Linked DNA regions of Bremerella sp. P1. The protein of the gene in region 2 interacts with the protein of the main gene of each other region in a pairwise test. Links are inferred from orthologs where the notes say so. Each region holds a gene or a part of one and is shown on either strand. Other genes may lie near its edges. The genes, in order: thrS and rplA.

Region 1 (15,223 bases), 480 kb from region 2 along the record:
GCGGCACACCGGCGGTTTAGCGCCAGGAGCAACTTCGACAAGATCCAGTCCTGCTTCTCGAGCAATGGACAAGGCTTCGTCAGTGGGCAGAACGCCTAACTGTTCTCCTTCAGCAGAAATGACTCGAATGGGCGAGATTCTAATGCGATCGTTGATTCGAGTCTGGTCGCGATTTTGATCGCGGTCTCGATCGCGAGACGTATTTCGCAGGGCGATGGCTAGTGATCCTTTTTAGGCTAGGAAACGGGTAGAGAAAACATATCGACTTCGTGGCCAACCCGTAAAATCGTACCACAGTGAAAACATTCTATCGTCAACTTACCGCCACGTTAACGCACGAAAATAGGAATCGGCGAATTTTGCCACCTTTCCGGGTGGTAATGGCTGTTCATGTTCCCTTTGGAGGGCAATCCGCCCGGCATCAAACTGGACTCTTTTCCTGGGTGATGACAGCTCGCCCCCTTGTTTGGGGGCGATGGTTGTGTCACCTGGCAGTTAATAGCCTTCGCTGATGGTGGCGGTTCCGGAGGTACCGAGCCCGGACGATCCTTTGAAGACTTGGCGAACCACACGATTGGCCATTTCTTCCTTTAGCTTGTCGATTGCCTGGGGGATCTTCATGGAACCCAAGTCGCCATCGATCCGGTCGCGGACCGAAACGGCTTCTTCTTCCATTTCACGACCCCCGATGATGAACATGTAAGGGATCAGTTCCAACTGAGCGGCACGAATCTTGGCGCCGATCTTTTCAGGTCGGTAGTCGCCACTGACTCGGAAGCCGGCAGCTTGCAGTTCTTTCTCGACCTTCTGGGCATACTCGTCAAACTTCTGGCTGACGGTCAGGATACGAACCTGCTCGGGGGCAAGCCACAGCGGAAACGCCCCGGCGAAGTGCTCGATCAGCACGCCCATGAAGCGTTCCAGCGAGCCAAACGGAGCACGGTGAATCATGACCGGTCGGTGCGGCTGGTTGTCCTTGCCGATGTACTCCAGATCGAAGCGCTCGGCACTCGGCAGGTTGTAGTCCAACTGGACGGTACCCAGTTGCCATTCACGGCCCAGACAGTCGTTGACCACGAAGTCGGCCTTCGGTCCATAGAACGCAGCTTCGCCCGCTTCGGCAGTCGCGGTGATGCCCATATTCTTACAGACGCGGACCAATGCCTCTTCGGCCTGATCCCAGACCGCTTCTTTACCGACGTACTTGCCGCTATCGGGATCACGGAAACCCAATCGCACACGGTAGTCGGTCAGGCCCAGGCTGCTCAGCACGTACTGAGTCATCTGGATGCACTTGCGGAACTCGTCTTCGACTTGCTCGTCGGTGCAGAAGATGTGGGCGTCGTCCTGGGTAAACCCACGAACGCGAGTCATCCCGTTCAACTCGCCGGACTGCTCGTAGCGATAGACGGTACCGAACTCTGACAAGCGGTACGGCAGTTCCCGGTAACTACGCGGCCGCGACTTGTAGATCATGATGTGGTGCGGGCAATTCATTGGCTTGAGGAGGTATTCCTCGTCTTCTGCCTGATGAATGGGCGCGAACTGGCTGTCCTTGTAGTAAGGATAGTGCCCCGAGATCTTGTACAAGTCGACCTTGCCGATGTTGGGAGTTACGACCGGAAGGTACTCGAACTTCTTGAGCTGTTCTCCCACGAACTCGGTCAACAAGTTGCGGATGATGGTCCCCTTGGGAGACCAGAGGATCAGCCCCTGCCCTACCAGCGGATTGATCGAGAACAGATCCAACTGTTTGCCCAGCACGCGGTGGTCGCGACGCTTGGCTTCTTCGATCTTGGTCAGGTGCGCTTCCAGGTCTTCTTTGTTAAAGAAGGCGGTTGCATACAGCCGCTGAAGCTGGCGATTGTTGGAATCTCCTTTCCAGTAAGCGCCGGCGACCGAAAGGATCTTGTAGGCCCCGATCGCTTTGGGGCGAGGGATGTGGGGGCCGCGGCACAGGTCGACGAACTCGCCCTGCTGGTAGAACGACATCGACGGGTGATCTTTGAGCCCAGTCTCGATGTGCTCGATCTTGTACTGCTGGCCCAGGTCTTTGACGACCTGCAGCGATTCTTCGCGGCTGCGTTCGATCCGCTCGAAGGGCTCGTCCTGCTTGATGATCTTCTTCATCTCGGCTTCGATGGCCGGGAAATCCTCTTCGGAAAGCTTGTGCTCGAGATCGAAGTCGTAATAGAAGCCCCCTTCGATGGTCGGCCCGAAAGCAAGTTGCACTCCATCAAACAGCCGCATGACGGCCCGGGCCATGATATGGGCACAGCTATGCCGCATGACTCCCAGGGCTTCTTCGTCCTTCTTAGTCAGTAGTCGCAGATTGACGCTGCCTTCGTCAGGCAGCTTGGTATCAAAGGCAACGACATTACCGTCGATCTCGCCTGCCAAGGTAGCTTTGGCCAGGCCGGGGCCGATGTCGGCGGCGACCTCCATCGGGGTGACTGCGTGATCGAATTCTTTCTTGGATCCGTCGGGAAGAATAACCTCGAGCATGGTGTGTTCGGTTTCTTATCCTAATGGCGATTTCCAGGCTCACGAGGACATCGAAACAAAGGATGTCGCTAAAACCGTGAGGATGGATCGGGCCGATGAAGTCGTTAAAGCGGTCATCGGCCAAGGTGAACCTTCTGCCGGCTGCAGGGCTCTCCCTATCATGTGATGGTAGAGACGGCCTTCACGCCCAGCGGGTTCACTGCAAGAAGCGTATAGATTGACAGGAGTTACGCATTAGGAAAAGTCCAGGTTCTCCTTCGATCGGTGAAATGAGTCGTAAGTCTGCGATATAGGCAGCTTGAGTGAGGGGGCATAATCGCAATTTTCGTTCTAGCCCCTTGACGATTCGACGGTTCTAATGGCAAACTACGCGTTTGGTTAACCTCTTCGGGGGTGAATCACAGATAATTGCTTGCACACGACAAGCGAAAACGGGCGATTGGCTCAGTTGGTTAGAGCACTACCTTGACATGGTAGGGGTCACAGGTTCGAATCCTGTATCGCCCACTCAAAACGAAAAAAGGGAACCCACTTCTGCGGGTTCCCTTTTTTGCTGGCTTCATCGGGTGCGAACTAGCCTTTCAGCTTGGCCACTTCTTCAAGCACCTTCTCGTCGTGTCCGTCGACCTGGACACGTTTCCATACCTTCGCCACTTTACCATCGGCGTCGATCAGGAACGTGCTGCGCTGGATGCCCATGCTTACCTTGCCGTACATGTTCTTCTCGCGCCAGGCACCGTACTTGTCGGCCAGCTTGTGGTCTTTGTCGACCAGCAAAGGGAAGTTGAGCTTGTACTTCTCTTTGAACTTGATGTGACTGTCTTTGTCGTCCGGGCTTACCCCAAGTACCGTAACGCCGTGCTTTACCAGCTCGCTTTGGCGATCGCGAAAAGCGCAAGCTTCTTTCGTGCAGCCAGGAGTATCGTCTTTGGGATAGAAGTAGAGGACGACAATCGATCCCTTGAGGTCCGAAAGCTTCACTTTGGAACCATCGTCTGCCGTCAATGTGAAACTGGGGGCTTTAGAGCCGGCTTCAACCCATTCTGCCATTAAAGTCACTCCTTAGGGCTATAGTGAGGCGAAAAGCCTCAAAGTGTAGGATTTAGCGCACTGCGTAATTGACCTAAGTCATGAACCGCAAACTGCTTTACGCGCAACCGACCATATCAAAAAGTCAAACGGGATGTCGGATAATCCATTCAAAATCTTGAATGATTCCGACACTTATTGGTTTTTTTCGGGTTGTGAGTTGTATATAACAAATGGGGTAGCGAATGAGCCATTGTTCGTCGAAGGGGCAACTCGCGAATTGATGATTGCCGGCACGTGGCCAAGGTTGGATTGGTTGGTCATTGCTGATTCGCTCACCCGATTTAGGAACACCTCAATCCCTCGCTGGTTTGATTGCCCGTGTTCAAACCACGCTTTTCCCATTCAAAACACCTTCTTGATAACGAGCGATTTGCCTGATTCAAGGTAGATCTGCCGTGATCAAAACACGTGTGGTTTCGAGAAGAGGCGGATGAATTCTCGTCAAATCAGGTCGAATCCTCTCGCTCGGCGTAGGTCAGCGTTTCAGCTATTGGAACGTAAGGATCTTTTGGCCGGCGATGCCGCTATTGCGGTAGAGTTCGCGGTGTTCTCTGATGCATCGCGGCCGGATGACTTGGTCGCCGATCGCATGGGCGTGTTGCCCGAAAGCATGAAGCGGACCCACGAATGGGATCGCTTTGTTGTCGAGGTCTGGCTGCGTGGCGAAGGGCAAGAGCCTGTTGATATCCAGGAAATGAAACTCGACCTGGGCTATCGCACCGATTTGACCTCTGCCGTTGATGTGGAGTTTGGTCGTTCGTTCGAGGGCCCTGGCACGTTCCAACTGGATGACGAGACAGGGCACGTCCGCGATATCCACAGTAGCACGGTCGGCGTTTCGCTTACCGACGCCGATCGCGTGCTCTTTGCTCGTGTCCACTTCCAGGCCGTTCCGCAGTACGGCGATAACGTCCGCCTGGACATGGAGACCGGCATCGTCGGACCACACTCACTGGAACTGGCCACCGAAAACTTCGGAGCTAGATCCGCTGGACTGGATGTGATTACCACCGCCGATAAGATGCCGGAAATGGGCCTCTTTCCGGTGATTTACGATCTTAACGACGATCAGAAGATCGGACTGGCTGACTTCTCCCAATTCATCCAGTCATTCGGTGAAAAGACCGAAGCAGCCACCGACGGATTGAAGTGGTATTCCGACTTTGACAAGTCGTATGCCGTTGGGTTATCGGACTTCACCCACTTCATCGGCAATTACGGCAAGACCTACGCTGACGAGAACATCGCCTTCCCGACCAATTACCCTGAGGATTGGGTTGAGCCTGCCGGGTCCAATGGTGGTGGCGGAGGGGGTGTTGTCGACCCTGAAGATCCCAACGGCGGGCAAGATCCACCACCACCGCCAGTGTTCAATCTGGGCCAATTCCAGGTGGGTGTCATCTTGCCAGGTGCGAACGATGTCTTTCAGTTGATGATCGCCGGCGTGAATTGGAACGGCATTCAAATCGACCGACTGACCGGCGCCGCCTCGCTCAGCGAAGATGGTGGAGTTGTCGACGGCGATGTCGTGCTGTCGATTGTGCTCGAAGATGAAGAGCTCTTTGAAACCGAGATCGAGCTGGTCTTTGAGGGCGAGCTGATCGATACGGTCGAGGAGTTTAACGATTACTCCCTCGTGATCACGGCTTACGTTTCCGAGGTGATGAACTCGCTCAAGAGCATGCTGGGCGAAGCGCTCGACGGCGAATAGATTTGGCCTGTCGGGATCTCTGATTAATAGTGGGGTGGACGCTCGTCCGCCGCGGACCGCGGTTGTTCAATCGCGACACTCAATCGTTCGATCCGGTCATCGGCCCGGCGCAGCAAAGACTCTAATCGCGTGATTCGCTTCTGTTGATCCAGAATGACCTCGTTCAGATCCGCAATAATGCGCTCTTGGTGGGCGTGTTTTTCTTCAAGTGATGTAATTCTTTCGACAACGTTTTCTTCTGGCATTCTGGACGCCCTTTCGAGATGGGGGAAGATTTCCGTCTTTAACTCCCTTTTAGGGACCTTCGAGTCCTATTTCAGGGCGGACGCTTCTCCATAACTTCATTCAAATCGATTTTATGCCGTTTTGATAGGGTGCCGCGGCGATTCGCAAACCCATACCGCGGCAACCGTTGCGTTGACTTCCGAGTTCTTTTGGATTTAAAATGCTTGACTTATGTGTCCGCGTCGCAGCGGGATCGCCAGGGTAATTCACGCTGATCCAACAAGCGTTCCACGAGTGCTCCGGCTTGTCTAGGTAGCCTGCGACTTCCGTTTCTAAGTTGGCTAGAGAGTCCCGAACGAAATATGTCTACATCCACGACCAGTATTGAGCAATTGTCGATCAACGCCATCCGTACCTTGTCTATGGATGCCGTTCAGCAAGCCAACAGTGGACACCCTGGCACGGCGATGGCCCTGGCACCGGTCACCTACACGTTGTGGAACAAGCACCTGAAGTACGATCCGGCCAACCCAAGCTGGCCTGCCCGCGATCGATTCGTCCTCTCGTGCGGCCATGCTTCGATGCTGCTTTACAGCACGCTGCACGTTGCCGGCGTGAAGAAGGCAGACGGGGCCAGCGAGCCTTCGATCACTATCGACAACATCCGTAACTTCCGTCAGCTTCACAGCCCATGTGCTGGTCACCCGGAAGTTCACGAAGCCGCCGGCATCGAAACGACCACCGGCCCACTCGGTCAAGGCGTCTCGAACAGCGTTGGTATGGCAATCGCCGGTAAGTGGTACGCAGCCCGCTTTGGCGAAATGTTCGGGTACGACACCTACGCCCTGTGCAGCGATGGCGACCTGATGGAAGGGATCGCCTCGGAAGCTGCTTCGGTCGCCGGTCACTTGAAGCTGTCGAACCTGTGCTGGGTTTACGACGACAACAAGATCACGATCGAAGGGGACACCGATCTCGCGTTCAGCGAAGACATCCCTGGCAAGTTCCGTGCACTCGGCTGGCACGTGATCGATATCGAAGATGCCAACGATCTGGCCGCTCTCGACAGCGCCTTTGCTGAGTTCAAGAAAACGACCGACAAGCCGACCCTGATCGTCGTACACAGCATCATCGCCTGGGGTGCCCCGAACAAAGCCAACACGCACGGTGCTCACGGTGCTCCGCTTGGCGAAGACGAAATCTCGGCAACTAAGGAAGTCTACGGTTGGACGTACGACAAGTTTGAAGTGCCTGCCGAAGTGTACGAAGACTTCAACGCGAACCTGGGTGCTCGCGGTGCCGAAGCTAAGGCCCAATGGGACGCCGACTTCGCGAAGTTCAGCAAGGAAGACGCTGAAAAGGCGGCGACCTGGTCGTCCATCAATTCGGGCGAACTGCCTACTGGTTGGGATGCCGACGTCCCCACCTTCCCAGCCGACGCCAAGGGTGTCGCCACGCGTGCTTCCAGCGGTAAGGTTTTGAATGCCATCGCCGCCAAGGTGCCTGGTCTGCTCGGTGGTTCGGCTGACTTGGAGCCTTCGACCAAGACGGGCCTGACCTTTGAAGGCGCTGGCGACTTCGAGGCTGGTACCTACGGTGGTCGTAACTTCCACTTCGGTATTCGCGAACATGCGATGGCTGCGATCGGTAACGGCATGGCCCTCAGCGGTCTTCGTCCTTACGTCTCGACCTTCTTCGTCTTCAGCGACTACCTGCGACCTTCGCTCCGCTTGTCGGCGATCATGAGTGCTCCGGTCATGTACATCTTCACGCACGACTCGATCGGTGTCGGTGAAGACGGTCCGACGCACCAGCCGGTTGAACACCTGTCGGCCATTCGCGCGATTCCTAACGTCGCCGTGTTCCGTCCTGGCGATTCCAACGAAGTGGGTGAGTGCTACAAGACGGCGATGCAGTTGACCGATCGTCCTTCGGTGCTCGTCCTGACCCGTCAGAACCTGCCGACGCTGGATCGCGAAAAGTACGCTTGCCCAAGCGGTTCCTCGAAGGGTGCCTACATCATCGCCGACTGCGAAGGTACGCCGGAAGTTCTGCTGATGGGTACCGGTAGCGAGCTGTCGCTGGTGGTCGAAGCTTACGAAAAGCTGACCGCCGAAGGCGTCAAAGCCCGTGCGATCAGTGTTCCTTGTCTGGAACTGTTCTACCAGCAAGACGCTGAATATCAGAAGTCGGTCATGCCTTGCGGCGTGACGGCTCGTGTCGCCGTCGAAGCCGGTATTCGCCAGTGCTGGGATCGCATCCTCGGTCTGCAGGGCGAGTTTGTCGGTATGAAGAGCTTCGGTGCCAGTGCACCGGCGGAAGAGCTATTCCCATACTTCGGCATCACGACCGATAACGTGGTGGAAGCCGCGAAGAAGTCGATTGGCAAATAGTTGCCGCTATCGCACTAAATGCTCAGCAAAAAAGGCCCCCTCTGCTTACGGAGGGGGCCTTTTTCATGCGCCTGCATAATCCTTACATCTCGCACATGTCTTCAGTTATTCGTCGCTGAGGGACTGCACTTTGCCGCAGAATGCCTCAGGCTTTTGACCGGTCGCTGGTACTAACCTATAGAACAGTAGGCCGTTCCGCGCAACCGATTGGCAGCATTGCATAAGATTGGCAGCAGCGTGGAAGGGCGTGAGAAACGCATGAAGTTGTGGACACGTCTCATTTAATGAAATCGATTAGGACATGGAAGGCGTAAACTCTCACCCTCACGACATCGCGAATTTGGAAGAGATTGCAAGCAAAGCTTCGTTGCAGCGGGAGCAAGCGCGCGAATTCCTAGAGCGTCACCGCCAGGGAATTAGCGAAATTGAGCAGAGCATCTCGCAGCAGTTGAAGCAAATTTCGCAAGGGCTTCTCGAAAGAGAGAGTCAGCTCAACGACCGCACCTCGGAAGTTGAGTCCTCCAATTCGCAACTCGAAAACCAGTCTTCCGAACTGGCTGCGTCAATCGATGCGCTGAAAGCCGAGAAAGAAGCGTTCGAGGTCGAGCTGGGCCGCTTTGAAGAGCAAAAGGGAAATCACCAGGCATGGGATGCCGAACGCAATGAACTAGTATCGGTACGCGACCGACTTCAGACCGAGCTTCGTGCCGCTAACGAAGCCAAAGCTTCGCTTCAACAAGATATTCTCGATCAACAGGCCAAGCACAGCGAAGCACTTCAGAATCTTCAGGCCGCACAGCAGAACGGCCAAGCCGCCCAGGAGATGCAAAACCAGCTCAATGCTCGCATCTCTGAACTCGAAAAGCAGCTCTCGCAAGTCTCCGAGGAACGTGACGGAGCACGAACCGAGCTCGATCAGCTTCGCCAAGAGTCGCAGGCAACCAACGAACATATCACCGAACTGGAAGCCGAGCTTACCAGCGAACAGAATCGGTCTGAGGACCTAAAGGGTCAACTCGATGCCGCGGAGGGCGAGAAGTCGCAGCTGGCTGAAGAGCTCAATTCGATCCGCTCGCAAAATGCCGATCTGGAAGGTCGTCTGCAGGAAGAGAAGATGCGAGCCGACGAGTTGTCCGGCAAGCTGAATGAAGCCCAGCAGCAGCGCGACGAAGCCAGTGCCCGCCTCTCGGAAAGTGAAGCGGATCAGCAGCAGCAAATTGCCCAGTTGCAAACGCAGTTGGAAGCAGCCCAATCATCGGCTGCTGGACTGGAAGAAGAACGCAGCAAGCTTACCGAGCAAGTCCAACAGCTCGAAGGGCAGATCGAAGCACTCAACGCTGCAGCGGCGGATAGTTCCCAGCTCGAAGCTCAGCAGGCCGAATTCAAGAAGACGCTCGAAGCGAAAGATGAGGAGCTGGCCAAGTTCACGGAGCAGCTCAAGTCGATCGGAAGTGAACGCGATCAGACGCGTGGTGATCTGGACCAAGTACGTGACGAGCTCGAACAGGCCCGTGGCGAGCTGGATCAAGCAACCGGTGAACTCGAGCAAGCACGCGGTGAACTTGACCAGGCCCGAGGCCAACTTGAAGGCTCGACCGAGTCGCACGAAGCCCTGGCTCACTTGGAACACGAGCTTGAGCACCTCAAGCACGAACGCGATGCGCTGGCTGAGAAGCTCGAGAAGCGACAGTCGGAGCATGGTGAGCTAAGCGATTCGCAGGAACAGCTGCGAGTCGAGAACGAGTCGCTCAAGAAGCAGGTCGAAGATGCTCAGGGCGAACTGGAAAGCCAGTTGGCTGCTTCGCAGGTCGCCTTGTCTCAGGCTCGTTCCGATCACGAACAAAGCCGCGAACAAGTCGGTGGCTTGCGACGTCAGGTCGAATCGCTGCAGGAAGAGACGAACAAGCTTCGCGAAGAGAATGAAACGCTCAAGACCGAAGGTGGCGGCGGTGCCGATGAAGAGGCCTTCGCTCAGCTTCGCCAGGAACGCGACTCGCTTCTGGAAAAAGTCAGCGATCTCAAGCATCAAATCGAATCAGGTGAAATGCCTGATGACGAACGCGTGCAGTCCCTCGAAAGTCGTCTGCAGCTGACCCTGGACGACCTCAAAGATCTGAAGAAGGAAAACGCGAAACTCGCCAAAGATCTTGAGAACGCGAAGAAGTCCGGCGGAGCCGTGGTCGACGATAGTGGCAGCGATTGGGAAGCCACCAAGCGTCGTATGCTCGCCCAGTTGGAAGCGGATTATGGTGATGGCGACGAAGAAGAAGCTGCCGAGAGGCTCTCGATCCAAGAGGCAATCGACAGCGGCAACGCAGCCGTCGAAGCCAAGCAGCGTGAAATCGAAGAATTGCGCGAGCAGCTCGAACAATTGGAATCGAGCAACAACGATGCAGGCGTTGCCCACGGGGCCAACGCGATCGCACAAATGTTGGACCAGGACGAGTTGATCGCACAAGAACGCGAGAATCTGAAGACGCTCCAGGAGCAGTGGAAAGAAAAGCTGCGGAAGGCCGAAGTTGATATTTCGGTCGAACGAGCCAAGATCGCCCGCGATCGGGCCGAACTCGAAGAAAAAATCAACCAGCTTGAGATCGAAAAGTCCAGGCTGTCCAAGGCAGCCCCCGCGAATCCGGGCAATGAGAAGGCGGCCAAGGGAAATTGGCTGTCGCGTTTAGGCCTGAAAGAAGGCGACACTTAAGGCGTTTCTTCGCAAATGGCCCCCAGGCAGCGGGTGGGGGGCCCGAAATGGGCTAGTAAGCACGCTCTGAAATCGTAGGATGGTAAGCTTTCTGTTGTTTTCTTAGGAAAGCAACTTCCGAGTGTCTTCACCTCGTGCTGTATGTCAAAGTTCACGCATCACATTTTTGTCTGCAATAAGTGCAAGCCCCCTAAGCATCTACGGGATGGGAAGCACGATTCCGCAAAGCTGCGGGCCGCCCTCAAGAAAGAGATCAAACGCCTGGGGCTCAAAGCTCAGGTCCGTGCCAACGACTCGGGTTGTCTCGACCAGTGCGATGACGGTCAAGTGGTTGTGATCTATCCCCAGGCCATCTGGTATGGCGGAGTCACCGAGGGTGATGCCGAGCGAATCATCCACGAAACCATTCTTGCAGGAAAGGTTTTAGAAGATTTGCAGATTCCCGACGAACGACTTAGATGTGGCAAGGCTGCCAAGAAAATGGAACCTGAGTCTTCCGCACCCTCCCCTTCAAACTAGAGGCGATCTTTCATGCGAATCGTAATTCTGGGTTCGGGAACGGTCGGTACGTGGATTGCGGACTTGCTATGTCGCAATAACCATAGCGTGACGGTCGTCGAATCGAACGTTGAAACGGTACGTGTCATCAACGCGGAACTCGATATTCGTGCCATTCATGGTTCGGCATCCGAATCGGCCATTCTGTTTCAAGCCGGGATCATCGGTTGTGACCTGTGTCTGGCAGTGACTGGCGACGACGAAGTGAACATCGTTGCCGCGAGTATGGCCAAAGCCATGGGGGCCCGCCGCTGTGTTGCGCGCGTGTACGGTCGCGTGTTTCGCGACCTGAGTACGTTCGACTACCAGCGGCACTTTCGGATCGATCGTTTCCTCAGTCTTGAACATCTTTCTGCGGTTGAGTTCGTCCGCGCGATTCGCTCGCCCGGTAGTGCAGTGCTGGAAAACTTTGCTCGAGGCGAGCTCGAAGTTCAAGAAATCATTTGCGACGATCCGGCACCTGCGACCGGTAAAGAGCTCAAAGAAGTGAAGCTGCCCAAGGGCGTGCGTGTCGGAACGATTCAGCGGCAAGGCAAGACCTGGATTGCCGGGGCAGGCGACTCGATTGACGTGGGGGACCATATCACGTTGATCGGAACACGCGAGGAAATCGACTCGGTCAAATCGAAGTTTCAGGTTAAAGCGGCTCCCGTCCGATCGGTGGTGATCGCCGGTGGTGGTGAGACAGGCCTGGCGTTGGCTCGCATGTTGGAAGGCCAACGTTACCATGTCACGCTGATGGAAGAGAACATGGAACGCTGCGAGTTCCTGTCTCGTCTGCTTGAGCACACAACCGTCGTTCATGCCGATGCCACGCGCCGCGCGATTCTGGAAGAAGAACGCGTCGGGAACATGGATGTCTTTGTGGCGTGTACCGGCGATGACGAAAACAATATCATGGCCTGTGTCGAAGCCCGTGAAATCGGTGCCAAGGAGTGCATGGCCATCGTCCAGCGCCCTGATTACGCCAACGTGGTCGAGAAGCTGGGCATTAACCTGGCCGTGAGCCCGCGAAACGTGGTCGCGCGACAGGTGCTTGGTTTGCTCAACAGCGGACCGATCATTTCCAAGAAGAACTTGCCAGGCGGCGGGATCGCGATCGTCGAGTTCGAGGTCATGCCTGGTGTTGTGGCGACGGAACACGTGATCGCCAACCTCAAGCTGCCGCCGCATTGTTTGATCGCGGCCATCATGAGTTCTGACTATGTGCGTGTGGCATCGGCAGACGATCGTCTGACGCCGGGCGATACGGTGGTCGTACTTGTGGAAGAGTCGACCTTGGATGCGGTCGTCAAACTGTTTGAAGAATAATCGTAGCGTGGCATTTCCCGTCAACGAATTAGCCCTGGCAACACCTAACTAGCAGCAACATGAATTATCGTCTGGTGTGCCGACTTCTGTCGATCGTCTGCCTGATTATCGGGGTGACGATGGTCTTCAGCCTGCCGTGGGCCTGGCCAACGATTGGGCATCGTACGGACGAGAACTTTCAGCAGTTTGAAACGCACGGTTTTCTCGGGCTGGTCTATTCGATCCTGTTAAGCATTATCTGCTGGGCCGTTCTCTGGCGCATCGGACGCAAGTCGAAAGGGGAACTTTACCGCCGTGAAGCGATGGCGATCGTGGGGCTCAGTTGGTTGATCGCCACTATCTTGGGCGCGATGCCGTACCTGTTATCCGGTTCGTGCAACAAGCTCTCGGTGCGGTTGTTCAATTCTCATCAGCATGCACCTCAGGTGTATCGTGACGCGGTGTCACCTCTTTCGGAAGATCAGTACGCGCTGGTGCAGTCGCTGGTCGCCGCCGGTGCACGAGGTCTATCGAAAGAAAAACTGGCCGAACAGTACAATGCCAAAGTTACGAAACTGAATAAGGGAGAAAGCCCGGAACGCCCTTTCGACCAGGTCTTTGATGAACTGCGAGAACTGCCGCACTGGCGCGGTGCGTTGATCGAACCGGACGAAGAACCCGACGCGCCAAAGGATAGGCGTAACAACTATCGAATACGCGCCGTTCCGATGAGCATCGCGGACGCCATTTTTGAATCGCAGTCGGGGTTTAGTACGACCGGAGCCACGGTGATTGCTGACTTGGAAGATCCGGTCAGTATTCCGCATTGCATTCTGTTTTGGCGAAGCAGTACGCACTTTCTCGGCGGCTTGGGTATCATCGTGCTCTTCGTGGTGATCCTGGGGCAAGGCTCTGCGGGAAAGGCTCTGATGCGGAATGAGATGCCTGGCCCTAGTAAGGAAGGATCGCATTCACGTATGCAGCATACGGCCTGGATGTTTGCTGGGCTGTACTGCGGGCTGAATCTCGTCCTGACCGTGCTGCTGTGGCTGTTGGGCATGAATTTTTACGACGCGGTGTGTCATGCGTTCGGAACACTAGCCACCGGTGGCTTCAGCACCTACAACGCCAGTCTCGGACACTTCGTCCAGGCCGATCCTGTCAGTGGAGCCTGGATCGAGTACGTCGTGATCGTCTTCATGGTTTTGGCAGGCACGAATTTCACGCTGCTGTACTTCATGATGATCGGTCAGGCCTTTCGCTTAATCGAAGATATCGAATGGCGTTATTACATGGGAATCATCGTGGGCGTCACGATCGCCGTGATGACCTTCGGGATGTTTTACGATGACTTTGTCATCGATCCCGAAACCTCACTGGTGAACGAGTTCCTTTATGCCCTGCGTTACGGTTTGTTCCAGGTTGTTTCGATCATCACGACGACCGGTTACGGGACGCATGACTTTGATCAATGGAATAGCTTTGGGCGTGGTGTGCTCTTCCTGTTGATGTTCGTCGGCGGATGTGCCGGTAGTACCGGCGGTGGCTTGAAAGTGATTCGCCACATCTTGTTCCACAAGATTCTCTTCCTGCAGCTTGAAAAATCGTACCATCCCACGGTGGTGCGTCCGCTGCGTCTGGGTGGCAAACCGGTGGATGATCCGGAACTACAGAACAATATCTTGATCTACTTCTCGCTGATTCTGGTGCTGTTTGTCTTCGGCTGGTTGTCGGTTGTGACGTTGGAGCCTGATTCGACCTGGGGAGCCTCGGAAGAGCACATCGAACACAAGCTGATCGATAGCGCGACCGCTGTTGCGGCTACGCTTAACAACGTGGGCCCGGGTCTGGGGATTATCGGGGCGACGCAGAACTACGCCAATTTCACCTCGTGGACCAAGCTGCTGTTTACCGCGTTGATGATGATTGGACGACTGGAAATTTTTGCGGTTCTGGTTCTGTTTATGCCGCGATTCTGGCGTTCTCGCTAGAAACGGCACGCCAATTCAGGGCATCTAGGCCAATCACTTGCAAGCGACACGAGCTAGAATTTAAATAGTGTCTTGCCCTTAGCGCGCTTCTCTCGAGGATCCCCCCCCATGCGACTTGCCCTCTTTTTAATGTTCGTGGCCATCGGTCTTTGCCCGTCCGATGCCTTCGCCCAGCGGAAGCCCAAAGAAGAGCCGCTGGAACTGCCGACCGATCCACGCCTGGTCGAGATCCATCGCGAGTTCGTTACCAAGGCCGAGAAGCTCGGTGACGAATATGCTCGGAAGAAAGATTGGGAAAAGGCACGCATCGTTTTCGGCGAAGTTCTCAAGCTGGTGCCCAACTACAAACCGGCCGTTGAAAAGATGAAGGTGATCAACGGAGAGCTTTCCAACGCCAACAAAAAACTGGTGACCGTCGAAGCCAGCGAAGGTTGGCAAGACACCGGCATCAATGTCATTGAAGGCAGTCCGATCGCGTTTCGCGTCGAAGGTGAATGGCTGTTAGTTCACCCGAGTGACGCGAATGGATTGGAGATACCCCGAGAAATCCGTGATTACAAGCTTGGTTCCTTGATTGGGGTTGTTGCCAAATCGGCCACGCCTGATAAAGATACGGTCCCTTTCACCATCGGTACCCAAAAGCGAATGAACGTTCCTCAAACGGGACGTTTGCTGCTCAAGATGCACGACCTGAACAACGAAGATAATCGTGGTCAGGTTCGCGTCGAGATCACGGGCAACTTCTAGTCTGCGAAGA
Region 2 (15,271 bases):
CATGCTGTCAAAAGAAAAAGAAGATCCGGAAGACTTCAAAATCACACCTCGCGACGTTGCCTCTTTAGTATAGGGGAGGCAACGTCTGAGTGAAAACAGGAAATCAGCCAATAACCGCAGTCTTACTTGATTTCGACAACGGCACCAGCGGCTTCCAGTTCTTCCTTCGCCTTCTCGGCGTCTTCCTTGGAAACGCCTTCTTTGATCTTGGCGTCCTTGGTTTCGACCATGTCCTTGGCTTCCTTCAAGCCCAGACCAGTGATCGCACGGACGACCTTGATGACGCCGATCTTCTGAGCACCGAAGTCGGTCATGATGACGTCGAATTCGGTCTTTTCGGCAGCAGCTTCTTCACCGCCACCACCGCCACCTGCGGCCACCATGACACCACCGCCAGCGGCGGCTTCGATGCCGTGAGCGTCTTTCAGGTAATCGCCCAGCTCAACGGCTTGCTTCAGGGTCAGGCCAGCGATTTGATCGCCCAAACCCTTGATTTCTTCGGACACTTCGACGGTTGCAGTTGCTTCTTCGGACATTTCGGATCTTATCCTTTCAACACTTATTTGCAGGGGAACGGGCCCGCCTGCGCCAGGGAATACGGATGTTTTGGTTTATGGAAACGTTCTTTCGGCAAATGCCGCCAGGACGTTTGCCGAGAGAAGGCTATTAGCCTTCTTGCTTTTCGCCAACTTGCTTGACCTGCGAGGCCAACTTGGCACCTGGCCCCTTGATTTGGGCTGCCAGGGTACGGCCAGGTCCCAGGATCTGACCCACCAGAAGCGAGAGCTGTTCAGCTCGGTTGGGCCATTTACTGATTGCCTTGACCGAATCGGGGTTCAGGGATTCGCCATCCATGACACCGCCTTTAGCGGTGAATCCCGGAAACGTATCGTCTTCGTTCAGCTTGACAACTTCCTTGGCCAAGTCGACGAAATCTTCGCCACCCCAAACCAGGGCAGTGCTGCCTTCCATGCTATCAAAGGCAGGTGCGAGCGAGGTACCTTCACATGCCTTGGCTGCCAACGTTCGGCGGACAACCATCAGGCTCAGGCCCTTTTCACGGAGTTGCTTGCGGACCAGATGGGTCTTTTCCGCATTCATCCCCACAACGTCGACCACCAGAAGGTCGTTCACGCCATCCAATTTCTTGGACAGGTCGGTGATCACCAGTTTCTTTAAATACTTACTCATGGCTCAGGGCTTTGTACGTATGGGTTATCGCGTAACGCTTGAACTTGCGAGGAACAATTTAGAGGGCAACTAGAACGCCAGGGCTCATCGTTGCACTCAAATTGACGCTACGAACATAAGTGCCCTTCGCCGCTTGGGGCTTGAGGCCATTGATATGATCGATAAAGGCCTGGATGTTGTCCTGCAGCTTGTCGGCTTCGAAACCGAGTCGACCAACCACTGCGTGAACAATTCCAGTTGGATCATTACGGAATTCGACCTTTCCGGCCTTATATTCCTTAACCACCTTGGCAACGTCGGGGGTCACGGTACCGGCACGCGGCGATGGCATCAAACCACGCGGACCGAGGACACGACCCAAAGGACCGACCAGGCCCATCATGTCTGGGCTGGCGATACAGACATCGAAGTCGAGCCAACCATCTTTGATCTTCTTAGCCAGGTCTTCCGCACCCACTTCATCAGCACCAGCTTCCTGGGCAGCGGTTGCGTTGTCGCCCTTGGCGAAAACGATAACTCGTTGAACCTTGCCGATACCGTGAGGCAGAACCAGAGCACCACGAACCAACTGGTCCGCTTGCTTCGGATCGATACCCAATCGCATCGCAATTTCAACAGTTTGATCGAACTTGGTCGTATCGAACGACTTCAGCAGAACGATCGCATCTTTCAGGTTCAGCGCTTCCGCTGGCACCTTTTCTGCCAGGGCTCGATATCGTTTGGATTGTTTAGCCATCGTCAATCGCCAGTATGTAGGGAGATGTTGTTCGCGTTAGGGGCAGGGACTATTCCGTGACTTCCAGGCCCATGCTCCGAGCCGTTCCTTCGATCATTCGGCGAGCATGTTCCAAGTCGCGGGCGTTGAGGTCCGCCATCTTCTGATTGCAAATGTCGTCGATCTGGTCCTTGCTGACCTTGCCGACCTTCTTGGTGTTCGGAGTGCCGCTACCCTTGGCTAGGCCTGCAGCCTTCTTCAACAAAGCAGCCGCTGGTGGGCTCTTGCAGATGAATTCAAAGGTACGGTCGTTGTAGACGGTCACGACGACGGGGATCGGCATGCCGTTGAATTCTCGGGTCTTGTCGTTGAACTGCTGAACGAACTGACCGAGGTTCACACCGAAACGTCCCAACGAGGTACCAACCGGAGGAGCCGGTGTGGCTTGACCACCAGGGACTTGAAACTTCGCTTGACCTACTTGTTCCCGTGCCATTTTGCTGTTTCCCGTGCCGCGGTGTGCCGTGATGGGGCTTCCGCAACCGTATGCTTGTAAACCGTGTGCTTATTAAACTAAGGCCCCGAGGCTCGTTCTCTCTGTCCGCCGGCAAAGGGGGAATAAGAAGAATCGACCACCGGTCCAACGCCTGAAATGGACTAAACTGGCTCCATTTGCCAGTGTTCCATCTCCACCGGTGTTGTGCGGCCGAAAATATTAATCATGACCGTCACGCGGCCATTGGTGTTGTCGATCACCTCGACATCCCCCTCGAAGTTCTCGAAGGTGCCTTCGGTGATGCGAACATGGTCGCCAATCTTGAAGCGAATGTTCGTCTTGACTTCTTCTTGCTCACCCTCTTCAGGCTTGCGCGTCTTCTTGACGATGCGATCCACTTCGTGCGGCAACATGGGCACTGGCTTGCCAGCGGCGCCCGTGAAGTCACCAATGCCGCCGGTCTCACGAACCAGGAACCATGTTTCGTCGTTGATTGCCATGTGCACGACGATGTAGCCTGGGTAGAGCTTCTGCTTGGTGACTTTTTTCTTGCCGTTCTTGTATTCCACCAGGTCCTCGGTGGGAACAAGAATCTCGCCGAAGTAATCCTCAAGACCGGCCATTTTGACCCGGCGAACCAGGTTGTTGGAAATCGACTTTTCGCGATTACTCTGAACCTTGAGGATGTACCACTCCTTATTCGCTGCATCCGTGGCAGCGTCTTCTTCATCTTCAATGATCTCTTCGATGGGGCCACGCTTCTTGCCGGCAGCTGCAGGAGCAGGCGCTGGCGCTGGCTCGGCTGGTTCTTCGGCCGCCGCTTCTTCCACGACTTCCTGACCAGCATCAGCGCCTTCGGCAGCACCAACGTCTTCCGACTCGGTCGACGCAGGCTCTTCCGAGGCAGCTTCAGGTGTCGCTGCTTCTTCCGAGGGAGCTGCTGCATCCGCAGGAATATCCGTCTCGGGATCTTTCTGAGGATCGAACGAATTGTCAGGAGAACTTGCCACGAAACTAACCTTAACCGGCTATCGAAACCGGACCATCTAAGCAAAGTGCAATCTGGAATCCAGGGCCGCTTGCTGCCGCCTAAGTGGCGGGCGTCTGCGGATCAGGCGGGATCAGTCCAATCGTCTTGAACAAGGTGATCCACAACAAGTCAAACGCAAACAACAACAAGGCCAGGATGAAGATCAACGCGATCACCACGATGACACTTCGCCACAACTCGGCCTTGGAAGGCCAAGTCACCTTATTCATTTCTGCCTCGACCGCGATCAAAAAGTCCGCGAACGTAGGCCAGTTAATCAGTCGGTAAGCGACCCAAAAACCAACAACAACCAGGGCAACCGGAAGCACGTAATGCAACTTGTACTGGGCCATGGATGCGTAAGCTTCCAACTGTTGATACAGCTGGTAAGCAGCGATCGCAATCAACACCCAAATCGAAATCAGCGTTGCCTGGCGGGCAACCCTACCCTGTGTCGGCTTATAACCTTTCCACTGCACCATCTCATTGAGAAGGGAAGCGGAACCGACGGTCTTCTCCTTGGCCATGGTCACTCTCAGTCTTTGGCGTTCTTGCCGCGGCGGCGACGCTGGGGTGTTTCCAGGATGTCTCTACCGGTGCGACGCGCTCAACAAGTTCGGTAACACCAACGAATTAGCAGGGGCGGAGGGACTCGAACTCTCAACATCTGGATTTGGAATCCAGCGCTCTGCCAATTGAGCTACGCCCCTGTAGCATCGCCGAACCAAAGCCAATGCCTGGTTCGGCGAGCTGAATTCTAAACAAGTCTTACTCGGTGATCTTGGTAACAACGCCGGAACCGACGGTCTTACCACCTTCGCGGATAGCGAAGCGAACACCTTCAAACATAGCGATCGGCTTGTGCAGTTCGACTTCGATCTTCACGTTGTCGCCTGGCATGCACATTTCGGCACCTTGCAGGTTTGCAGTACCGGTGACGTCGGTCGTACGGAAGTAGAACTGTGGGCGGTAACCGCTGAAGAATGGCGTGTGACGACCACCTTCTTCCTTGCTCAAGCAGTAGATTTCTGCCTCGAACTTGGTGTGCGGGTTAACCGAACCTGGTTTAGCGAGAACCTGACCACGCGAGATGTCTTCACGCTTGACACCACGCAGAAGGCAACCGACGTTATCGCCAGCGTGACCTTCTTGCAGGATCTTGTTGAACATTTCGACACCGGTGACGGTGGTCTTGGTCGGCTTCTCGGTCAGACCGAGGATTTCGACTTCTTCACCAACCTTCACAACACCGCGTTCGATACGACCGGTAGCAACCGTACCACGACCTTCAATGGAGAAGACGTCTTCGATTGCCATCAGGAACGGCTTGTCGGTTTCGCGTTCTGGTTCTGGAATGTAGCTATCCAGTGCTTCAACCAATTCGGTGATGCAAGCGGAAGCTTCCGGATCGTCTGGCTTGTTATAGGCAGCCAGCGAGTTACCACGAACAACCGGGCAGTCGTCGCCTGGGAAGTCGTTCTTGTTCAGCAGTTCACGAACTTCCAGTTCAACCAGATCCAACAACTCTTCGTCGTCGACCAGGTCACACTTGTTCAAGTAAACCACGATGCAAGGTACACCAACCTGGCGAGCGAGGAGAACGTGTTCCTTCGTCTGCGGCATTGGACCGTCAGCAGCGGAAACCACCAGGATCGCACCGTCCATTTGGGCAGCACCGGTGATCATGTTCTTCACAAAGTCGGCGTGGCCGGGGCAGTCGATGTGAGCATAGTGACGAGTCGGCGATTCGTACTCGACGTGAGCCACAGCGATGGTAACCGTCTTCGTTTCGTCACGAACGGTACCGCCCTTGGCGATTTCCGAGTAGGCCTTCATCTTGGCCAGACCCTTAGCAGCCTGAACTGCCAGGATAGCGCCAGTGGTGGTCGTTTTACCGTGGTCGATGTGACCGATGGTGCCAACATTGACGTGAGGTTTAGATCGTTCAAATACGTCCTTGGCCATTTTCTTTGTCTTTCTTACCCCAGCTAAACCGTGAAATTTGGGATTTGTCTAAATACGAAAATCAAGGTGCCGTGAAGAGCTGCTGATGGGACTTGAACCCATGACCTCTTCCTTACCAAGGAAGTGCTCTACCACTGAGCTACAGCAGCCGAAAAATGGGAAGCTTGTTTGGGGCTTTGCTTCCGCCACCTTTACCCGGCTACTCGCTTCCGAGCCGCCCAAACGGACAACCCGATTCTCGACAACGAAGCCTTATCGACCTGCGGGGCCGCATCGGCAAGCTCACAACATGCCCGGTAAAGAGGCGTGCTGCGAAGCGGGTGAAGGGAATCGAACCCTCGTCTTCAGCTTGGAAGGCTGTTGCTCTACCATTGAGCTACACCCGCAACCTACCCAGGCCTTGCTGTCTTTTCTTCCAATAAAGCCCAGGAACTATTCAGTGGGGGGTACAGGATTCGAACCTGTGAAGGCAATGCCAACAGATTTACAGTCTGTCCCCTTTGACCGCTCGGGAAACCCCCCAACATATCCGCTTTTCCAGGCGTCCGAAACTGGTGGGTTCGGCAACCCGATGAAAACGGCAATGATCCGTCCAAATTCAGCCACAAAAGTGGGCTTTTTAAGCTAGCGGAGGGACTTGAACCCACAACCTGCTGATTACAAATCAGCTGCTCTGCCAATTGAGCTACGCTAGCCCACTACCTGGGCTTTATGGAAAACCAATAACTATAACGAGTCCGAATTTCCTCGCAAGCCAGGATGAGCACGGGAACGGCAAATTTCGTCCAAAATCCGTGCCGCCTTACAGACACCGCATCCTGAGAGGAGTTCACGAGACTATTTGCGCTCACTAACCCCCCGTTACAGTCCAATCCAGTTTGCCTAATGGGACGGGCTCGATGCGGCATTTTTCGAGGTGAAGTCGCGCGTCCGCAAACAGAACGTGCCCAGCCTCAGCTGGGCACGGAAATCGTCTAGATGCCGCGTTTTAGAGCATGCCAGGGTCAGACTTCCCGCTGCCCCGAAAACGCCGACTCGTTCCACACTTCGATGTAGTAATCCTGGATCATATTGCCACTTTGAACGCGCATTACCAGGAATGGGTCAACCACAACACTTTTCTCTTCCAACACATCAACGTAGAAGCTTACGCCTGGGTGCTTCTTCTTGATGTCCAAGGCCGTTTGCAGCGCGTATTCCGGGACGGGCTCCGGATACGACGCCAGTTCAAGCATTCGCCACTCACGCCGGACGAGAGGGGAGCTGAAATATGTAAACAAGATTCCCACCACGACACCGCCAACGATGGTCAGAGCACAATAGTAGGAGACCATGGTATTCATCAATAATGCCGAAAAGAAAAGCCCACCCATCGCCCCCAAAATTACCGTAAAAGTCAGCCCCAGGACCGACTCGACGACCGTTGGCCAGAACATAGACGGCTTGATCTCGCAGGCTTGCTTGTATTTACGCACGCTCTCAGGCGTAAAAGGGCGGATGTCGTACTCGGCCATGGTCTGCTCGAGTGTCGTCTGCCGGCGAGCTTCTCGCTTCTTCTTGGCAAGTAGCGTGTAGCCCAATAGCTCGCTGGCCTCCTGGGCAAGCTCATCCGAAAGCGGATCGTCGTCCCCCAGACGCTCCCATTGGCTAACCGGTGTGTCCCATGTAATTGTTTGACGCTCAAGGACAGATACGTTCATGATTCGACTCCTACTTCTCAGAAAAGACACTCTCGAAATCGATAAGTTCGAGTGCAAAAGCGATGCACTCGTCGAAAAGCAGGCCCACAAACGAAGCCTATCAGATCACCCCAAAAATGACGATAAATTGGTACATCACACGGACCTCAAGCCAATAAAAAAAGCCAGAGACCGAAGTCTCTGGCTTTTCGCATGATGGGCAGGACTCTCGCGAGCCCCAGGGGTTTAGTTGGTTTCTGGCAGATCGAAGTTGTAGTCCCGGGCAGCCGTTTTCAGCTTGTTGAGGGCCCGAGCTTCAATCTGGCGAATTCGTTCCTTGGTCACACCCAACTCTTCACCAACCTCTTTCAAGGTCTGTGGCTCGCGGCTGTGATCCAAGCCGAATCGGCGGATGATGATCTTCTGCTCACGTTCGTCCAAGCGATGCAGGATCTTGTCGATCTGCTTTTCACGAGTCTGTTGAGCCATTTCCTGCTCGTACTGATCGCTTCGCTCGTCAACACGCGTGGTGAAGTACTCGTCCAAGCTCGTTCGGTAACGGTCGCGATGACGGAATTCGACCGGAATTGTCCGGGCAAAGTTCTTCATGATCGCCCAGCTACAGTACGTGCTGAACTTATTACCACGCGAGTAATCGAACTTCTCGGCAGCACGAATCAGCGACATATTGCCGTCCGAAACCAGCTCGAAGAAGTCTTCGGTAGCACCAACGTGGCGTTTGGCGATCGAGACCACCAGTCGCAAGTTCGACTGAACGATCAAGTTCTTCACGTCGCTGGCCTGATCGTACAGCTGTTCGATGGCGTCCATGTCGCTCGACTTTGGACGCTGTTCGTCCAGGGTTTCGCGAATCTTCAACGCCTTGTGCTTCAGGAAGTTGAACTTCCGGAACAGGTGATATTCCTGCTCACGCGTCAGCAGCGGCATTTCGTACAGCGAAGCCAGGTAGGTCGGCAGACCGGATGGAACCCGAACCTTACGGGCGGGCTTTTCATGAGGTGGCATATCACCCAGGATTTCTTCTTCCAACTCCGGCTTCTCGAAGTCGTCGTTGTAGATGCAATCCAGCGGCAATTCCATGATGTGACGGAAACGAATTTCGTTGATCACACGATAGATCGATGCCCGGGTACGGCCGTGCTTTTCCGCGAGTCGATCGACCGACACACCATGGCGGTATTCGCCGTAGATGATCTGCTTGGCCGATTCGGTCAAAGGGCCGGTTCCTCGGGGAAAAACGGCTTCTTTCGGCTGTTCGTCATCGTGATGCTTCAGCGTGTAACGAATCGTTTCGACGCTACGTCCCATCTTCGCGGCAACGCGTTTGGCAACCTCGGAAGGCGTACCGCCAGCGTTGGCCAGGCGACGAGCTCGATCAATGATTTCCAGCTTTTCCGCATCGGTGAGCTGACTGAAATGACGACCTCGTTCGATCCGATCAGGATTGTCCTTCACGAAGCGTTCGACGCTGCTTCGAAGGAAGCCCACTCGCTTACGCCCCTCGAAGAGGAACTTACGGCTCACGAGCCCCTGCTTTCGCCAACGCGAAATGGTCTTGGTCGAAACGTTGAAGCGATCGCTCAGTTGCTCGACCGTCAGCACTTCTTCCGGAACAGTATCGACGGAGACGTCAGCGGCATCCGAAAGGTCTTCCACCATCAGACGCAAATCTTCAGCGGCGGACTTACCTGGAAGGAGTGAACCAACGCTCGGTTGTTCCGGGCGGAAATCGGTCAGACGGTAGTAGATGTAGTCGACCGGATATTGCTTGTTAGGATCGATCTCGGTGATCAGCTTTTCCGCACGATTAGCCTGATCTAGCTTTCGATCCCGGGGAGCATATTTAATTTGTTGATCGCGCAACTGTCGGAGCGCGACATTCTTATATCCCTTGTTCATGTTGTCCCTCACTCAGTGATCAACAACACCTGTCTGGTTTTCCCTGCGAGTTCCGATCGCCCAGACGATGCCTAACTTGGAGAGAGCTCCCCTTCCCGGGGAACTATCACTCAAGCAACGGGACAGCTACTCATCGGTCGATGAGCGCCTCTTTCTGTCAGATGCTTGAAAAGTCTAGTGGAACGCAAAGTAAACGGATGAACGATCAACTATTAGCTTGCGAACCAACTTTCTCTATGACCTTATACGAGGAAATGACTCATTTGGTTGCTCATTTGTTCATGCTTTTCTCAAAAACCCCCGTTTCAGGGGTCATGACTAGCGACTGCCATTTGTCGTAAGTCAATGCATGAAAACCTGTTGCGAATATCATGCCAAATCCAGCGAGACATCTCGCTTTCGTAGGCACACATGCCGCAAATGTCAAATCCTGACGCTTTGTCCACTTCTTGGAAGCAGGAAAAACAAAGGCCTCTCGTGAGATAGACACCGCAGCGGCAACTTTCTTTCAACCTGTTCCGCCGAATTTGACGATTCTCCCGTATATAGCGATTTCGCTTTTTCCCGAGAGACCTCAAATTCCAGGCCGAACACATGTATTTCGATGCTTACCGGGCAATATTCGTTACACGAAATTACGGAAACCCGAGCACCTTTAAGCACATCCTACTGGCCGGTTCGATCCTCGCACTGTGGGCCACTTCACCTATTTTGGCAGAAGACACCTGGAAGCTGACAGAAAAGCTCGACGGGAAGACTCGACGCGTTAGCACCGAGCTGAAAGTCCAGGGAACCATGCGTGTGAACCCGGACGGTAAGAAGGTACGCCACTATCCGATGACTCTCGAAGGCAAGTACGTCGCCATCGAACGAGTCCTGGGCCCAACCTCAGCAGTACGCTACTACGAAACAGCTGAGACGAACTCGACGGCCAATGAAAAGCCCCTGGACGACAAGCTACCGACCGTTAAGCGTTTGATTTCCGTCGATACCAGCGAAGATCAACCCATTCTGTTCAGCCCGCAGTACACCCTGACGCGGGAAGAACTGGAATTGATCAGCGTTCCTGGCAACCCGGCCGTCTTATCGAAACTATTTCCTGCCCAGCCGGTTGCCATCACCCAAACCTGGTCGCCAGACGACCAAGCACTCGCTCAAGTCTTGGGCATCGATGCCATCAATAACCACGAAGTGGTGGCGACCCTCACCGATGTGGACAAGTCTGGAGTGGCTAAAATCTCGCTCGAAGGTAAGGTTTCCGGAGCCATCCAAGGCGTCGCAACCGAAATTGAGCTGAAGGGACGTTTGAACCTGGACACCAGGAATCAGGCCATCACCTGGTTTGCGGCTTCTATCAAAGAAGACCGCAGTATTGGCCATGCACTTCCCGGCTTCGATGTCACCGCGATTGTCCGCACCCAGATTGAAGCAGCCAAGCCCACCGAAGAGCTTAGTGACACCAATCTCGCGAAGCTGAATCTGCAGGCCAACGACGGCAGCAAGATGCTGGCCTTCGAGGGTAAAGAGGGCGGATTTCGCCTGATGCACGATCGCCGCTGGCATGCCATGGCCGAAACACCCAAGCAAACCGTCTTCCGCATGGTTGCTGATGGTGAACTGATTGCCCAGGCCAACGTGAATCGCCTGACCAACATGAAAGCGGGCGAACAGATGACGCTCGAAGGCTTTGAAGCGGAAGTCAAGAAAGCCCTGAAGGAACGCCTGGGCCAAGTTGTCGATGCCTCGCAGGCAATCAATTCGCAAGGTCTTCGTGAGCTTCGTGTGACCGCCGTCGGTACGGCCAACAAGATGCCAATCACCTGGATCTATTACTTGATCTCGGACGACAACGGGCGACGCTACTCGACCGTGTTCACCTTCGAGACCAGCTTGGCCGAGAAGTTCGGGCAGACGGACCGCTCGTTCATGAGCGGATTCGATCTGATGGAAGGCCCCAAGCCGACCGTGGCCGAGAGCCCAAAAGAAGAAGGCGCCGAGGAACCCGAACTGATCTCAGCGAAGGTCGAATCGGCCGAAAAACGCTAATCGCGACGATCGGCGCGTACAATTACTCAGAGCGCTGTCACGACTCGTCGTTTGAACAGTGCTCTGCTGGTCTATTTGCCCGCTGAAAGGCCCCGCTGTGATTGTTCGCCCCTACAAATTACCCGACGGTGAACCCAAGTTGTTCCTGATACAACAGTCGGTGCACGCCGCCCTTTCAGGCGATCTTGCTTCGCACTGGGGCAACAAGCCGTTCGCCCCTTTGGTTCACCCAGAGGTGGTCTGGCCAGCGATCTTTCATCACGACGATGGCTGGATCCCGGTCGACAAGTCTCCGCCGATCGATCGCAAGACCAAGCGTCCGGTTTCGTTTCTCGACTCCCCGGCACCTGACTCGCATGCCATCTGGACGAAGTCGATCGAGTGGGCCGCACGGATCAGCCCGTTTGCTCAGTACCTGATTGCCGAACACTTCATGACGCTCCGCGAGCATAGCGAGTCGGCCGAAAGCGAAGCAGGTCAGACCTTCATCCACAAATACGAAGAACTATGCGAGACGTGGCGCGACAACTGGGAAAAACGTCATCCCCAGTGCTCCGACGAAGAAGAAAAGCTGGCCGTCGCGCAGTTGCGATTCTTTGACTGGTTCAGCCTGTGGCTGTGCCTGGACGAACGCAGCGAGATTCACACCTTCGAGAAAACCCCTGACGAAATCCCGCTGACGGTCGAGCCGCAGCCCAATGGCAACATCCTGACGTCTCCTTGGCCATGGACCGTCGACCATGTGCATGTGGCCGTGGGGGGCTATTTGGTGCCCGATCGCGACTACGCTGATACCGACGATGTCCTGCGCGAAATGAACGATTGGTGTCAGCTTGAGTGGCGGTTCGCCCCCAAGTAGCAGCGGCAACCAAACAAAAAGCCCTGACGAAATCGCCAGGGCTTTTGCTTGTATCGTTGAATCGCGAAAGACGACTACTTCTTCGCGTCTTCTTCCTTGACCTTCTTCTTCTTCTTCATCGAGATCTTCACGACCTTGGTCTTGGGCAGACCGATAGGCGAAGTGCTCTCGTCATTGAAGGTACCTTGCTGCTTCATTTGAGCAATACGTTCGCTACGCTTCAGTACACTGCGGGTCGAAATACCACCCCGCTTAACCTTAAGGCTCTTATCGATGGTCACGGTAACTCTCCTGATTTATGCGTTATCAGGCGGAATACGGGCAATCCGCCGGGTATTCTATCGCCTAGGCGACAATTTTAGATCGAGGGGAAACGCATCATGATACCAGAGGCCGAATGGGCGTCAAGGCGTAACTCACCCACCAAATGGGCCGCCTCTAAGCGTCTAACCGCTTGATTCTCTGCAACGCGTTAAGCAGGTCACGGGCAGTCTCGGGGCGGTTGCGGGGATCACGGTCGATGCACGACATGATCAGCTCCCCCAATTCCCGATTGAGCTTCGGACGATGGTCAAAGATGTTGCCAGGTGGGACGGTATCGTGGCTCAAAGCATCTCGCCCGGTCCCTTCCACGCTGGCCCATGGCAATTCGTAAACCAAAAGGCGGAAACCTGTTACGCCCAGAGAAAAGATATCCACGCGTTGGTCGGTAGGTCGGCGACGAACGATCTCAGGGGCCATGTAGTTTGGTGTCCCCGTACGATTGCCAGGAGCCATGAACTCCGGCAGGGCGGGCAGCGTGAGCCCAAAGTCGATGAGCTTGCACGAGCGGCAATCTGGGGCCGCAATGAAGTTTCGAGGGCAAATGTCGCGGTGGATGTACCCGGCCTCGTGGACGCAGGCCAGGGCGTCCGCCATTTGACGCAGCAAGACCAGCTGCTTCCCTTCCAGCATCGGATCTCGGTCGACAATCAGCGAATTGAGCCCTTTGCCTTCTAAGTACTCCATCAGCACGTATTGCTGGCCAGTGGTCACCAAGCCGTGCTCCAGCGTCCGCACAATGCACGGATGCGTGAGCGACATGGCGATTTCGCCTTCCTTGGGACGCTTCAGCCCCTGAAAGCGAGAATCGAAGAATTGCTGCTTTTCCAGGTCGAGAATCTTGAGCCCGAGCGTTCGGCCGGTCGAATGCTCGCGGACCTTGTAGAATTCGCTCATCGTCCCCGAGACGGCTTCTTTCAAGATTGAAAATCGCGAGGCGATATCAAGCCTGGGTTGGCCGGCGAAGAATGACGTGAACTTCTTGAGCAGACTCATCGGGAAAAGCGACTCGCGCGATCAGGGTACAAACTTGAAACGATACTTCAAATCTAGGCCCCTGAACGGATTTCGTCCGACAAAATTGGCGCATCAGTCGCCAAAATCGACGTCGCTTGGATGGGTTTAGTCTGTCTGTTCCGGTGCCTCTATCCCCCACTTTAAGCTGGCCTGCAAAGCGACACAAGACACACCATCCGTGAGAGTGTCGCCGGTGGGATTAGGGCGGACTGAGACTATTTGCCGCAGTAGTCGATCGCGCGGGCGATTTCGAGCTTCAGCTTGTTTCGCGGGACAATCCGGTCCACAAAGCCGTGTTCCAGCAGGAATTCGCTGGTCTGGAAGCCTTCTGGCAGATCGATGCGAATGGTTGCCTTGATCGTTCGTGGACCGGCGAAGCCCACCAAGGCCTTCGGTTCGGCGAAGATCAGGTCACCCAAGGATGCGAAGCTGGCAGCCACGCCACCCATGGTCGGATTGGTCAAAACGGAAATGAACAGCCCTCCGGCCTCGTGGAACTTGGCCAGCGCCGCGGTTGTCTTGGCCATCTGCATGAGGGACAAGATCCCTTCGTGCATACGGGCACCACCGCCGGAACCACTGATGATGATCAGCGGCAAGTCCTGAGCGGTCGCACGCTCGATCAGTCGCGTCAGCTTTTCGCCGACGACGCTTCCCATGCTACCCATGATGAACGCACTGTCGGTCACACCGATGGCGACACGTCGAGCACGGATCATGCCGCAGCCGGTCAGAGCCGCTTCTCGCAGGCCAGTTCGCTTCTGCTCGGCCACCAGGCGGTCGGCGTACGACTTTTTGTCCTTGAATTCCAGCGGATCGAGTGAATGGAGGTTGGTGTCCCATTCCTCGAAAGTTCCGGTATCGAGAACCTGCTCGATTCGCTGCTGAGCCGTAATGGTCCAGTGATAGTCACACTCGGGACAGACGCCCAACTGCTGTTCGGCTTGCTTACGGAAGATGGCGGCCTGACAGCCGGGACATCGTTGCCATAGGCCTTCCGGTACGCCGCGTTTCTTAGGTTTGCCGGATTCTTCGGTTTGAGATGCGATATCCGAGGAAACGGATGCCATGTTGGATGCCTCGACGAGGGGAGTAGTCGGAGAGGTGGTTTCGTCAGTTTCAGCCACTTGCTTCTTGCCAGGCTTAGACTTTCGAGACGACTGCGTTTTTTTCATACTGGATCAATTCCCACCATCCACATCGACGTTCGGCCTGCCACAAATCACCGAAGTCGGTTTGCAGGATCTCGCTGCGAATGATGGATGCCAGAGGTTCTGGGGCGACTACAATCACATTGCCGTCACCTTTTTGATGCTTTTTCCATATCTTGTCTAGGGCGTTCTGCACACGCAAGCGCACCTCGCCTAAAGTCTCCCCTTGGGGGGGACAGACCGCCTCTGGGTTTTCCTGCCACAATCGGTAGACGGTCGGCTGGTTTTGCTTGACCTCGGTGATCAGTTTTCCCTGCCAAAGTCCGGCGTTCAAGTTCGCCAGGCAGTCCATTTGCTTGATTCGCTTACCCAGGGCATGGGCGAACGTCTCAGCGGTCTGCTGACATGACTGGCAAGGGCCACAGTAGATGGCCTGAATCTCCAGGGCCTGAAGCTGTTGAACCATTTCCGACGCCTGGCGTGTTCCTTCTTCGGTCAGCGGAACGGCAAGACGGCTACGGATGCGACCCTGAAAGTCGTATTCGGTCTGCCCAGGTCGGACGAGCACTATTCGTAACATGGCTAAGCTGTTCTCAATTAGGTCGAAACTTGGGCAGATCGATAGAGTTGGTCAATCGCTGCGCCGTAATCCGATTGATTGAAAATCGCTGATCCTATTACCAAGAGGTCAGCCCCGGCTTCGGTACATGCCTGAACCGTTTCCAGGTTCACGCCTCCGTCGACTTCCAACAGAAGTTCGGGAGGACCGACTTTTCGCAAAGCTTCGAGCTTCTCCAACGCCACAGGATTGAACGTTTGACCGCCAAAACCTGCATTAACACTCATGATTAGTATCAAGTCGGCTGTGTCCACGAAAGGGA

Evidence for each region.
Region 1: the proteins of rplA (region 2) and thrS interact in binary tests that used the Escherichia coli proteins (3 or more experiments, as listed by UniProt). The link is inferred for Bremerella sp. P1 from one-to-one orthologs.

What each region holds. Positions count from the first base shown.
Region 1 is NZ_CP118164.1:3,815,439-3,830,661, forward strand. The notes cover bases 1-2,908. They hold thrS (threonine--tRNA ligase), read right to left. Parts: upstream 2,506-2,908; coding sequence 496-2,505; downstream 1-495. Other genes in these bases: infC (translation initiation factor IF-3), read right to left, coding at 1-216. In the rest of the region: bcp (thioredoxin-dependent thiol peroxidase), read right to left, coding at 3,079-3,555; PSR63_RS16035 (hypothetical protein), read left to right, coding at 4,028-5,308; PSR63_RS16040 (SlyX family protein), read right to left, coding at 5,332-5,553; tkt (transketolase), read left to right, coding at 5,896-7,926; PSR63_RS16050 (hypothetical protein), read left to right, coding at 8,228-10,627; PSR63_RS16055 ((2Fe-2S) ferredoxin domain-containing protein), read left to right, coding at 10,769-11,146; Trk system potassium transporter TrkA, read left to right, coding at 11,159-12,496; PSR63_RS16065 (TrkH family potassium uptake protein), read left to right, coding at 12,556-14,466; PSR63_RS16070 (tetratricopeptide repeat protein), read left to right, coding at 14,575-15,213. UniProt on the Escherichia coli protein: Catalyzes the attachment of threonine to tRNA(Thr) in a two-step reaction: L-threonine is first activated by ATP to form Thr-AMP and then transferred to the acceptor end of tRNA(Thr). The rate-limiting step is amino acid activation in the presence of tRNA.
Region 2 is NZ_CP118164.1:3,323,256-3,338,526, reverse strand. What follows is about bases 89-3,044. They hold rplA (50S ribosomal protein L1), read right to left. Parts: upstream 1,928-3,044; coding sequence 1,250-1,927; downstream 89-1,249. Other genes in these bases: nusG (transcription termination/antitermination protein NusG), read right to left, coding at 2,564-3,044; rplK (50S ribosomal protein L11), read right to left, coding at 1,977-2,402; rplJ (50S ribosomal protein L10), read right to left, coding at 667-1,191; rplL (50S ribosomal protein L7/L12), read right to left, coding at 123-536. Outside these bases: more of nusG, read right to left, coding at 3,045-3,412; preprotein translocase subunit SecE, read right to left, coding at 3,492-3,959; tuf (elongation factor Tu), read right to left, coding at 4,201-5,397; PSR63_RS13990 (hypothetical protein), read right to left, coding at 6,402-7,097; PSR63_RS13985 (sigma-70 family RNA polymerase sigma factor), read right to left, coding at 7,323-8,996; PSR63_RS13980 (hypothetical protein), read left to right, coding at 9,591-11,042; PSR63_RS13975 (DUF3891 family protein), read left to right, coding at 11,140-11,901; PSR63_RS13970 (small basic protein), read right to left, coding at 11,976-12,182; PSR63_RS13965 (serine/threonine-protein kinase), read right to left, coding at 12,340-13,218; accD (acetyl-CoA carboxylase, carboxyltransferase subunit beta), read right to left, coding at 13,455-14,309; PSR63_RS13955 (histidine phosphatase family protein), read right to left, coding at 14,383-14,970; rpe (ribulose-phosphate 3-epimerase), read right to left, coding at 14,988-15,271. UniProt on the Escherichia coli protein: One of the primary rRNA binding proteins, it binds very close to the 3'-end of the 23S rRNA. Forms part of the L1 stalk. It is often not seen in high-resolution crystal structures, but can be seen in cryo_EM and 3D reconstruction models.